Regions from separate parts of the Streptomyces anthophorae genome, predicted to be linked through region 3. Evidence: riboswitches for the same ligand, from Rfam matches in the RefSeq annotation. Region 3 holds a riboswitch; each other region holds the start of a gene.
The links. Region 3 has a riboswitch for cyclic di-AMP ahead of ACNYS0_RS08040 (M23 family metallopeptidase). Riboswitches for the same ligand answer to the same signal wherever they lie in the genome.
Positions count from the first base shown of each region.

Region 1: it holds a riboswitch for cyclic di-AMP, as region 3 does, so the genes downstream of both, ACNYS0_RS11790 (M23 family metallopeptidase) here and ACNYS0_RS08040 (M23 family metallopeptidase) in region 3, are expected to answer to the same signal.
Region 2: it holds a riboswitch for cyclic di-AMP, as region 3 does, so the genes downstream of both, ACNYS0_RS24415 (transglycosylase family protein) here and ACNYS0_RS08040 (M23 family metallopeptidase) in region 3, are expected to answer to the same signal.

Region 1 covers NZ_JBLWQQ010000001.1:2,643,710-2,646,973, reverse strand. The annotation lists gene ACNYS0_RS11795 (M16 family metallopeptidase) at 1-1,214, shown strand, start outside; cyclic di-AMP (ydaO/yuaA leader) riboswitch at 1,456-1,618, shown strand; gene ACNYS0_RS11790 (M23 family metallopeptidase) at 1,632-2,432, shown strand; gene ACNYS0_RS11785 (GntR family transcriptional regulator) at 2,653-3,264, shown strand, end outside.
Region 2 covers NZ_JBLWQQ010000001.1:5,343,463-5,346,726, reverse strand. The annotation lists gene eno (phosphopyruvate hydratase) at 1-473, opposite strand, end outside; gene ACNYS0_RS24415 (transglycosylase family protein) at 797-1,507, opposite strand; cyclic di-AMP (ydaO/yuaA leader) riboswitch at 1,512-1,669, opposite strand; gene ACNYS0_RS24410 (transglycosylase family protein) at 1,850-2,854, opposite strand; gene ACNYS0_RS24405 (cytochrome P450 family protein) at 2,998-3,264, opposite strand, start outside.
Region 3 covers NZ_JBLWQQ010000001.1:1,771,723-1,774,986, forward strand. The annotation lists gene ACNYS0_RS08030 (TetR/AcrR family transcriptional regulator) at 1-175, shown strand, start outside; gene ACNYS0_RS08035 (SGNH/GDSL hydrolase family protein) at 217-999, opposite strand; gene ACNYS0_RS08040 (M23 family metallopeptidase) at 1,218-1,994, opposite strand; cyclic di-AMP (ydaO/yuaA leader) riboswitch at 1,998-2,185, opposite strand; gene ACNYS0_RS08045 (tyrosine-protein phosphatase) at 2,554-3,264, shown strand, end outside.

The sequences.
Region 1 (3,264 bases), 870 kb from region 3:
TGGACGCCGAACCGAAGGGGCTCGACGGCGTCTCGACCATCATGGCGCGGGCCTTCAACGAGGGCACCGACAAGCACTCCGCCGAGGAGTTCGCCGCCGAGCTGGAGCGCTGCGGCGCCACGATGGACGCGCACGCCGACCACCCCGGTGTCCGTGCCTCCCTCGAAGTGCCGGCCTCGCGCCTCTCCAAGGGCCTCGCCCTCCTGGCCGACGCCCTGCGCGCCCCCGCCTTCGACGACAGCGAGATCGAGCGCCTCGTCCGCAACCGCCTGGACGAGATCCCGCACGAGAGCGCCAACCCGGCCCGGCGCGCCGCCAAGGAGCTCTCCAAGCAGCTCTTCCCGGCCGACGCGCGCGTGTCGCGCCCGCGCCAGGGCACCGAGGAGACCGTCTCGGCCATCGACGCGGCGGCCGTGCGCGCCTTCTACGACCGCCACGTGCGCCCCGCCACCGCCACGGCCGTCGTCGTGGGCGACCTGACGGGCATCGACCTCGACGCGCTCCTCGCCGACACGCTCGGTGCCTGGACGGGCGACACCGCCGAGCCGCGCCCCGTGCCGCCGGTCGTCGCCGACGACACCGGCCGTGTGGTCATCGTGGACCGCCCGGGAGCCGTGCAGACGCAGTTGCTGATCGGCCGGATCGGACCGGACAAGCACGACCGTGTGTGGCCTGCTCAGGTCCTCGGCACGTACTGCCTGGGCGGCACCCTCACCTCGCGCCTGGACCGCGTCCTGCGCGAGGAGAAGGGCTACACCTACGGGGTGCGTTCCTTCGCCCAGGTGCTGCGCTCCGCGCCCGACGGCAGCGGTGCGGCGATGCTCGCCATCAGCGGCTCGGTGGACACGCCGAACACCGGTCCCGCGCTCGACGACCTGTGGAAGGTGCTGCGCACGCTGGCGGCCGGAGGACTGACGGACGCCGAACGGGACACCGCCGTACAGAACTTGGTGGGCGTGGCCCCGCTGAAGTTCGAGACCGCGGCGGCCGTCGCGAGCACCCTCGCCGACCAGGTCGAGCAGCATCTGCCGGACGACTTCCAGGCGCAGGTGTACCGCCAGCTGGCCGCCACGGGCACCGTGGAGGCCACCGCCGCGGTCGTGAGCGCGTTCCCCGCGGACCGTCTGGTGACGATCCTGGTGGGCGACGCCGCGCAGATCGAGGAGCCGGTCAAGGCGCTCGGCATCGGCGAAGTCACGGTGGTCGCGGGCTGAGTCCGCTTCCCGAGGAACACTCACGAAGCCCCGGCGCCGGTATCGGCGGCCGGGGCTTCGTGGCGTCCGTCACGATCATCTTCAATCACTACACGATCACAAATGTCCGAATTGATGTAGAGGTTGCCTCTCTGCCCTGTGGCGTGCACTACAAAAGCGGGGTTCTGTTTGTCGATCCAAAGACGCCCCGCTTAGCGTTCCCTCCGGCTGTCCGCCAGACGTACGTCGCGCCCGCGACACCGGACAGTCATCGCCGAGTCCCCGTGGTGCGAGCCAGGGGAGCCGGGGACCCACCGAAGTCCCTGGGGTGAATCGGGCGCTCTTCCCGCGAGGGGAGGGGGCCTGTAGGAGACCTTCCTGCTCCGAACCCGTCAGCTAACCCGGTAGGCGAGAAGGAAGGAAAGGACCAGCCACTTCATGGGGTTCACCCGTGCCACCGGGAAGCACCGCCGTCCCAGCCGCCTGACGCGTACCACCGCTCAGGTCGCGGGCGTCGCCGCCATCACCACGACGGGCGTGGTGGGCGGTCTCGCCGCCCCCGCCCTCGCCGCCGACACCGCGACAGCCCCGCACGACGGCCTCACGCAGGCCGTCGCCATCGGCGACTCCCTGGCCGAGCAGATCGACGCGCAGGCCACCGCGCAGCAGAAGGCCGCCGCCAAGGCGAAGGCCGAGGCCGAGGCCAAGAAGAAGGCCGAGGAGGCCAAGCGCAAGGCCGAGGCGGAGGCCAAGAAGCGTGCCGCGGAGAAGGCCGAGAAGGAGCGCGAGGCCAAGGAGCGCGCCGCCCGTGAGGCCGAGCGCAAGCGCCTGAACAGCTTCGTGTCGCCGATCGCCGGCTCGTACGTCTCCACCGCCTACCAGGCCGGCAGTGGCCTGTGGTCCTCCGGCAGCCACACCGGCATCGACTTCCACGCCTCCAGCGGCACTTCGGTGCACGCGGTCGGCATGGGAACCGTCGTCGAGGCCGGCTGGGGCGGGGCGTACGGCAACAACGTCGTGATCAAGATGAAGGACGGCACGTACACCCAGTACGGTCACATGTCCTCCATCGGCGTCTCCGTCGGCCAGGACGTCACCCCCGGCCAGCAGATCGGCCTCTCCGGGGCCACCGGCAACACCACGGGCCCGCACCTCCACTTCGAGGCCCGCACCGGCCCCGACTACGGCTCGGACATCGACCCCGTCGCGTACCTGCGCCAGCACGGTGTGAACGTCTGATCCGTCGCCACACTCCACGAAAGCCCCGGCTCGCCGAGCCGGGGCTTTCGCGTGCGCGGGTCCGCACTGTCCAAAAAATATCCCCGGATTCACTTCCCGCGTCGGAAATTCAACTCCGGTGGAATAGAGTCTTCGGGTAAACGTTCCGGCCGCGCGTCATTCGTGCTTGACCGGGCGTCAATCGACCGCGTAACGCGGGCGTTGAGGCGGAGGTCGAGTCATGCGCATTCCCGCGCAGTCGGTATGCACAGCGATCCGCGACGACATCGTCGCCGGCGTCTACGAGCGCGGCGGCAGGCTCACCGAGGAACTGCTCGCGCGTCGCTACGGGGTCTCGCGCGTGCCCGTCAGGGAGGCGCTGCGCACCCTGGAGGCGGAGGGGTTCGTCGTCACGCGCAGGCACGCGGGCGCGTGCGTGGCCGAACCCACCGAGCGGGAGGCGGCCGACCTCCTGGAGATCCGCATGCTGCTCGAACCCATGGGGGCCGCCCGCGCCGCGCAGCGCCGCACCGAGGCCCACCTCAAGGTCCTGCGTGGCCTGGTCAGGCTGGGCCAGGAGCGCTCCAGGCAGGGGCAGAGCGAGGATCTGCGCTCCCTCGGCAACTGGTTCCACGAGACGCTCGTGCAGGCCTCCGGCAGCCCAGGGCTGATCACCCTGCTCACCCAGCTCCGCCACAAGATCGCCTGGATGTACGCCGTGGAGAGCCCCGCCCGGCCGGCCGAGTCCTGGGCCGAGCACGGCGCCATCGTCGATGCCGTGGCGCGCGGCGACGCGGAGCGTGCGCGCGCCCTGGCCGCCCTGCACGCGGAGCGCGCGACGGCGGCCCACAGG
Region 2 (3,264 bases), 3.6 Mb from region 3:
GAGTCGGCGTGCGACCCACCGTTCAGGATGTTCATCATCGGCACCGGGAGAAGGTGCGCGTTCGGACCGCCGAGGTAGCGGAAGAGCGGCAGGTCGGACGCCTCGGAAGCGGCGTGCGCGACGGCGAGCGAGACGCCGAGGATGGCGTTGGCGCCGAGCGAGCCCTTGTTGTCGGTGGCGTCCAGGTCGAACATCGCCTGGTCGATCAGGCGCTGCTCGGTGGCGTCGTACCCGACGAGCTCCGGGCCGATCTGCTCGATGACGGCGAGGACGGCCTTCTCGACGCCCTTGCCCTGGTAACGGTTCGGGTCACCGTCGCGGAGTTCGATGGCCTCGAAGGCACCGGTGGAGGCACCCGACGGGACGGCCGCGCGGCCGGTGCTCCCGTCGTCGAGGCCGACCTCGACCTCGACCGTGGGGTTGCCTCGGGAGTCCAGGATTTCCCGGGCTACGACGACGTCGATGGACGGCACGAGCATCTCCTTCTGGGATGTGACGCAGGCTATGCGGGCGGCTGCATGGATACGTGGTCCCGCACCCCTGAGCGTAACCGGCTCGCGGGCATCGGCCATCCGAACGCCCGTCTCGTGGACAACGCCCACAGCGAAATGTTCCTTAACGGAACAAAAACAGCGACCCCCGGCCCGGCTGAGCGGGACGGAGGTCGCCGAAGTGAGCGGCCCGTGGGGACGGGGTGCGGCGGGGCTCGGCGTCCGCCGATGCCGAGCCCGTGCCTGATGGCCTGGGAGGGCCTGGGGCCCTGTGCGGACCGGTGGTCCTGTGCGGACCGGACGTCTTAGCTGAGGTGCAGCTGCTGACCCGGGTAGATCAGGTCGGCGTCCTTGACGATGTCCTTGTTCTTCTCGAACAGCTGCTGCCAGGACGTGCCGTGCGCCTCGGCGATCTTGCTGAGGGTGTCGCCGGACTCGACCTTGTACTCGCCGTCGCCCTTCTCGACCTTCTTGCCGGTCGGGGTGGTGACGGTGTCCTGCTTCGGGGCGGCCTGCTTGGGAGCCTCCTGCTTCGGGGCCTCCTGCTGCGGCTGCTGACGCTGCTCGGAACGGTCGGCGCGCTGCTGGGTCTCCTGCTTCGGAGCCTGCTGCGCGGACGAGTCGTCGCCGCCACCCTCGTTCGGGGTGGAGGACAGGCCCGAGCCGCAGTTCGGCCAGGCACCGCTGCCCTGGGAGGCGAGAACCTTCTCGCCGACGGCTATCTGCTGCGCCTTGGACGCCTGGTCGGCGGTGGAGGCGTACTGGTCGCCGCCGTAGGCGGACCAGGTGGAGGACGAGAACTGGAGACCGCCGTAGAAACCGTTGCCGGTGTTGGTGGACCAGTTGCCACCGGACTCGCACTGCGCGACCTGGTCCCACTCGGAGGTGGTGGCGGCGGAGGCGGAGGTCGCACCCATCAGCGGCACGGCGACGGCGGCAGCGGCGACGCCGCCGAGCGTGGCGACGCGGACGGCCTTGGACGGGCGGCGGTGCTTGTTCTTGCCGGAAAACAGCATGGAGATCTCTCCTCACCGACGCCTGCGAGGTGAGCTGTCGGGTTCGGGCCAGTGAGTGCCCGGCAGACGCATCCTTGTGCGCTGCTTAACCCCAAGCCCGTCCGGTCTCCCGGAAGGGCGCTTACCTGGGTCCCCCGCTCCTGCCTACGGCGCTTACGCGACGACTGTTCCCGTACGGACGTTGGCAGGATTCGGCGTGACATCCGTCGGGGCCCGCTGAAGCGAGCGGTCACGAACGTAAGCGGTCGATCCGCCCGATTTCAAAGTCGATCAGGGGCTTTGAGACCCATGTCTCACTCGATCGACACCGGACAAAGCCCCCTCAACCGGCCGGAACCCCAGCTACCTTTTGTCCGATCCGTCCCCAAGATCCAGGCTCTGACCAGGAAGGATGAGGTCTGGGTCGGTACCGACCGTCTCCTTGTTCCGCTCGTAGAGCGCGTCCCAGCCGCCGTGCACGTCCTGGGCCTTCGCGATGTCCCAGAGGTTGTCGCCGGCGTGCACCTCGTACGTGCCTCCGTCGCGCTTGTCGTCGCGCGAGGCGTGCCGTCCCTCTCCCCCACGGGAGCCGGAACCGTCGTCGTCGGCGCGGTCGCCGCGGTGGCGGCCGGACGTGGCGTCGCCCGAGGCCTCACCGGAGGGCGGGGCGGACGGCGAGGCCGTCTCGGCGGGGGCGTCGTCAGAAGGCGCGTGGGACTTGTCACTTGAGGGGGTCGGGGAGTCCTCGGCCTTGCTACCGGAGGTATCCCCCGACACGTGGGAGTCGTCGGCCTCGTCGTGACCCTTGTCTCCCGAATCGGCCGCATCAGCCCCATCGGCCGCATCGGCCGATGCGGTCGGATCGGTCGAATCCGTGGAGCCCGCCTTGCCCGCGTCCTCGTCCGACGCGCTGTCGGCGTCGGTGTCGGACGACCCGGAGGGCTGCGCCGACGGCGACGCGGACACGCCCGGGTCGACGTCCGCCGATCCGTCCTCCTTGGTGAGGTCCGAGGTGAGCGAGCACATCGGCCAGGCACTCGGCCCCTTGTCGTCGAGAACCTTCTCGGCGACGGCTATCTGCTGCGAGCGGCTGGCCTGGTCGGCGCGCGGGGCGTAGTCGAGCCCCCCGAACTCCTCCCATCTCTCCTGCGTGAACTGGAGGCCGCCGTAGTAGCCGTTACCGGCGTCCAGGCTCCACTGGCCGCCGCTCTCGCACTCGGCGAGCTTGTCCCACGCCTGCGTGGTCGCGGCACTCGCGCCGCTCGCGGCGAACAGCGGGATCGCGATGGCGCTGCCGGTGACTCCGGCGGCGACGACGAGAGCAGGTGCCTGACGGGGGCGACGGTGACGACCGTTCCCGGAGAGCATGCGTTTGCCTTTCGCGAGACTGATGCTGCTACGCGCGACGGGTGGTGCAAGTGGTGCGAGTTGTGCATGTGTCGCGATGATCCGTGAACGTAGCGGCACTCGAACGCCTGTCACAAGTCGATGCAGCGTAGATCACGTGAAAGTCACATTGTTGACGGGCCGTCAGTTCCGACCGGATTCTGACGCGGGGTGAACTCCACCGGGAGCGTGCGCAGTCCGCGCATGATGAGCCCGCCGCGCCACCGCAAATCGGTCGGTTCCACCGCAAGTCGCAGGTCCGGAAGGCGGGTCAGGAGCGTGCCGAGGGCGGCCTGTCCCTCCAGGCGGGCGAGCGGAGCGCCGAGGCAGTAGTGGATGCCGTGCCCGTAGCCGAGGTGCTGGTTGTCGCGGCGGGAGAGGTCGAGGGTGTC
Region 3 (3,264 bases):
GATGGGGGCGGCGCTGCGGATCACGGCCCTGCTCGACGGGCTCGCCGTGCAGGTGACCGCGTACGAGGGCAGGTCGGCCGCGGTGTCGCGGGCCCGCATGCAGGAGTGGGTGGACGAGGCGCTCGCCCGCGAACTGGGGCTCGAGCGCGCGGAGTTGACGGGGGCGGGGCGCTGACGGAAACCCGTCAGCGCCGCCGTACCGCCGAGGTCAGTGCGTCAGGACGCCGCCTCCAGGTGCGCCTTCACCGCGTGCGGGTCCACGAAGCCCTTGGCCTGCACCCGGTCGCCGGAGGACTCGCCGCGCAGCCGGCGCCCGATCCACGGCACCAGGAACTCCCGCGCCCAGTGGATGTCGTCGCGCCGCACCTCGAACGTGCCGCGCGGCGGCAGCAGCGGCCACGCCTGCTCGGGGTCGGCCGGCACCTCGACGCCGAGCGCCTGGGCGGCGCGCAGCGCCACCCGGGTGTGCCCCTCGGGCGACAGGTGGAGGCGGTCGTCGTCCCAGGCCCTGCGGTCCTGGACGGACTTCAGCGACCACAGGTCGAGCACCGGGCAGCCGTACCGGTCGGCGATGGCCCGCACATGCATGTTGTACGTGGCGATCTTGCCGCGCAGGTGCTTGAGCACGGCCACGTCACGGGTGTCGAACCCGGTGGCCACCATGACGGTGCCCGCCGCGTCGGCGAGCCTGGCGACGGCCTTCTCGAAGCGTTCGGCCACGTCGTCCGGGTCGGTGCCGGGGCGGATGATGTCGTTGCCACCGGCGACCAGGGTCACCAGGTCGGGGGCGAGCTCGATCGCCTTGGGGACCTGGTCCGCGACGATCTGGTCGATGAGCTTGCCGCGCACCGCCAGGTTCGCGTACTTGAAGGTGTCCTCGGGGACACGGTCGTCCAGGAGGACGGCGAGCCGGTCGGCCCAGCCGGCGAACTTTCCGTCGGGGCCGGGGTCGCCGACCCCTTCGGTGAAACTGTCGCCCACGGCCGCGTAGGACCGGATCGTGCCGTTGAGTGAGTCCGTGAGTGCTCTCGATTCGTTTGCCACGACCACACATCTTTCACCCTCGGATGTGACCTACGCGACCGTAGCCAGGGGTTGACGCGTGGTGAGATAGCCCACTCGCCACCTGGGGAATAAGTGCGCGAACGCACTTCGGCGCCCGGGGAAGATCCCCGGGCGCCGAAGAGAGCGGGTCGTCGCGTCCGCTACGAACGGTCTCAGGCGTCCACGCCGTGCTCGCTCAGGTAGGCGATCGGGTCGATGTCCGAGCCGTAGTCCGCGGTGGTGCGGATCTCGAAGTGCAGGTGCGGTCCGGTGACGTTGCCCGTCGCGCCGGACTTGGCGATCTCCTGGCCGGCCGTCACGGTGTCGCCCTGGGCGACACCGATCGAGGACAGGTGGCCGTACTGGGAGAAGTGGCCGTCGGCGTGCTCGATGACGACCTCGTTGCCGTAGGCGCCGCCCGAGCCGGTCGACACGACGGTGCCGTCGGCGATCGACTTCACGGAGGTGCCGGTCGGGATCGAGTAGTCGGCGCCGGTGTGGCTGCCGCTGGACCACATGGAGCCGGAGTTGCCGTAGCCGTGCCCCTTGGCGCCGTCGACCGGCGCCACGTAGTCGCCGGAGGCGGTGGTCTTGGCGCTCGTCTGCGTGGCGGTGGCCTCGCCCGCGGAGCCGCCCTGGGCCGCGCCGCCGAGGTTCAGCTCGACGCCGATCTTGAGGTGGTCGGCGTTGGGGCCGACGGCGTCCTTGTTGTCCTCGTACAGCTTCTTCCAGCCGCCGTCGACGTCCTGCGCCTTGGCGATCTTCGAGAGCGTGTCACCGGCCTTGACGGTGTACGTCGTGGCGTCGGCGGCAGGGCCGGACGTCGCGGCCTGCGCGCCGGTGGCGCCCATCAGCGGCAGCGCCACGGCGACTCCACCGGCGGAGGCGACGGCGGCGACACGGGCGATGCGGCGGGAGGTCGAAAGGCGGTGCTTTCCCTTTGCGGGCATGCTGAATTTCCTCTCCGTCGCCTACGAGGTGAGCTGTCGGGTTCGGGCTGGAGATGCCCGGCCGCACCCGGAGTACGGGCACGGCTTCACCCCAAGCCGCTTCGGGAAATCCCCCTACGCGGCGTCTTGCGTGTGGGTCCCCCGCTCCTGCCGTGACGGGTAGTCGAAAGGAATCCGGGCGGCGGCAGGACTAGGCGTTCCGACCGGATTGATTGGTGACCGTAGGCGAACCGCAATGGTGGCGACAACTGCCGAATTCTCCTGCGGCGGCAATTCCTTGGGTTTCACAGGCCGCCCTGCGTAACCCTGCGTCGACATTCCCCGCTTTACCAACGCCATACCTTCGGGGATTACTGGGGAGGCAATCGGGGCCGCCCGCCACACAGCGTCACGAACATGAGGCCGGTCACGCACACGCCTACAAGCCCCTTCGATTCATGCACAGTTGGCACAGAACGGAGTGAATCGGACAGATGGTTGCCTGTGGAACCGATGTCGTATCGTCAGGAGCGCGCCCGCCGGCGACCCAACGCCGGTGCACCGATTGGGAGGAGCCCCTGTGACGCAGCACGCACCGTCCACCGAGCCCGAGCTGACCGGAGTGCGCAACTTCCGAGACGTGGGCGGCCTGCCCACCGTGGACGGCCGGCGCGTGCGCCAGGGCGTGCTGTTCCGCAGCGGTCACCTGGCCCACGCCACGGCCGAGGACTCGGCCTTCCTCTCCTCCCTCGGCCTGCACACGGTCTTCGACTTCCGCAACGCCGCGGACCAGCGGCTGGAGGGCGCGGACGTCGAGCTGCCCGGCGTGCGCAATCTGAACCTGCCGCTCAACGACCCGGCCGACGGCGCCGAATTCTGGGCCATGGTCCGCGACGGCGACATCGAGCAGCTGCGCCAGATCCTCTCCGAGGGCCGCGCGGCGAACCGCCTCGTCGAGTCCTACCGGACCATGATCAAGGAGCGCACCGCCGAGCACAGCCGCGTGCTGCACTCCCTCGCCGAGGACAGCCTCCCCGCGCTGATGCACTGCGCGGCCGGCAAGGACCGCGCGGGCCTGTCGATCGCGGTGACGCTGCTCGCGGTGGGCGTGGAGCGCGAGGCCATCGAGGCGGACTACCTCAAGTCGAACGAGAAGCACCGCCGCTACAACGTGCGCCGCACCGCCACCGCGAAGGACGCCTACTCCCCCGAGGTCATGGAGCTGCTCAGCCCGCTCTTCGACGCCCGCATCGAGTACCTGAACGCCGGCCTCGAGACCATCGACGAGGAG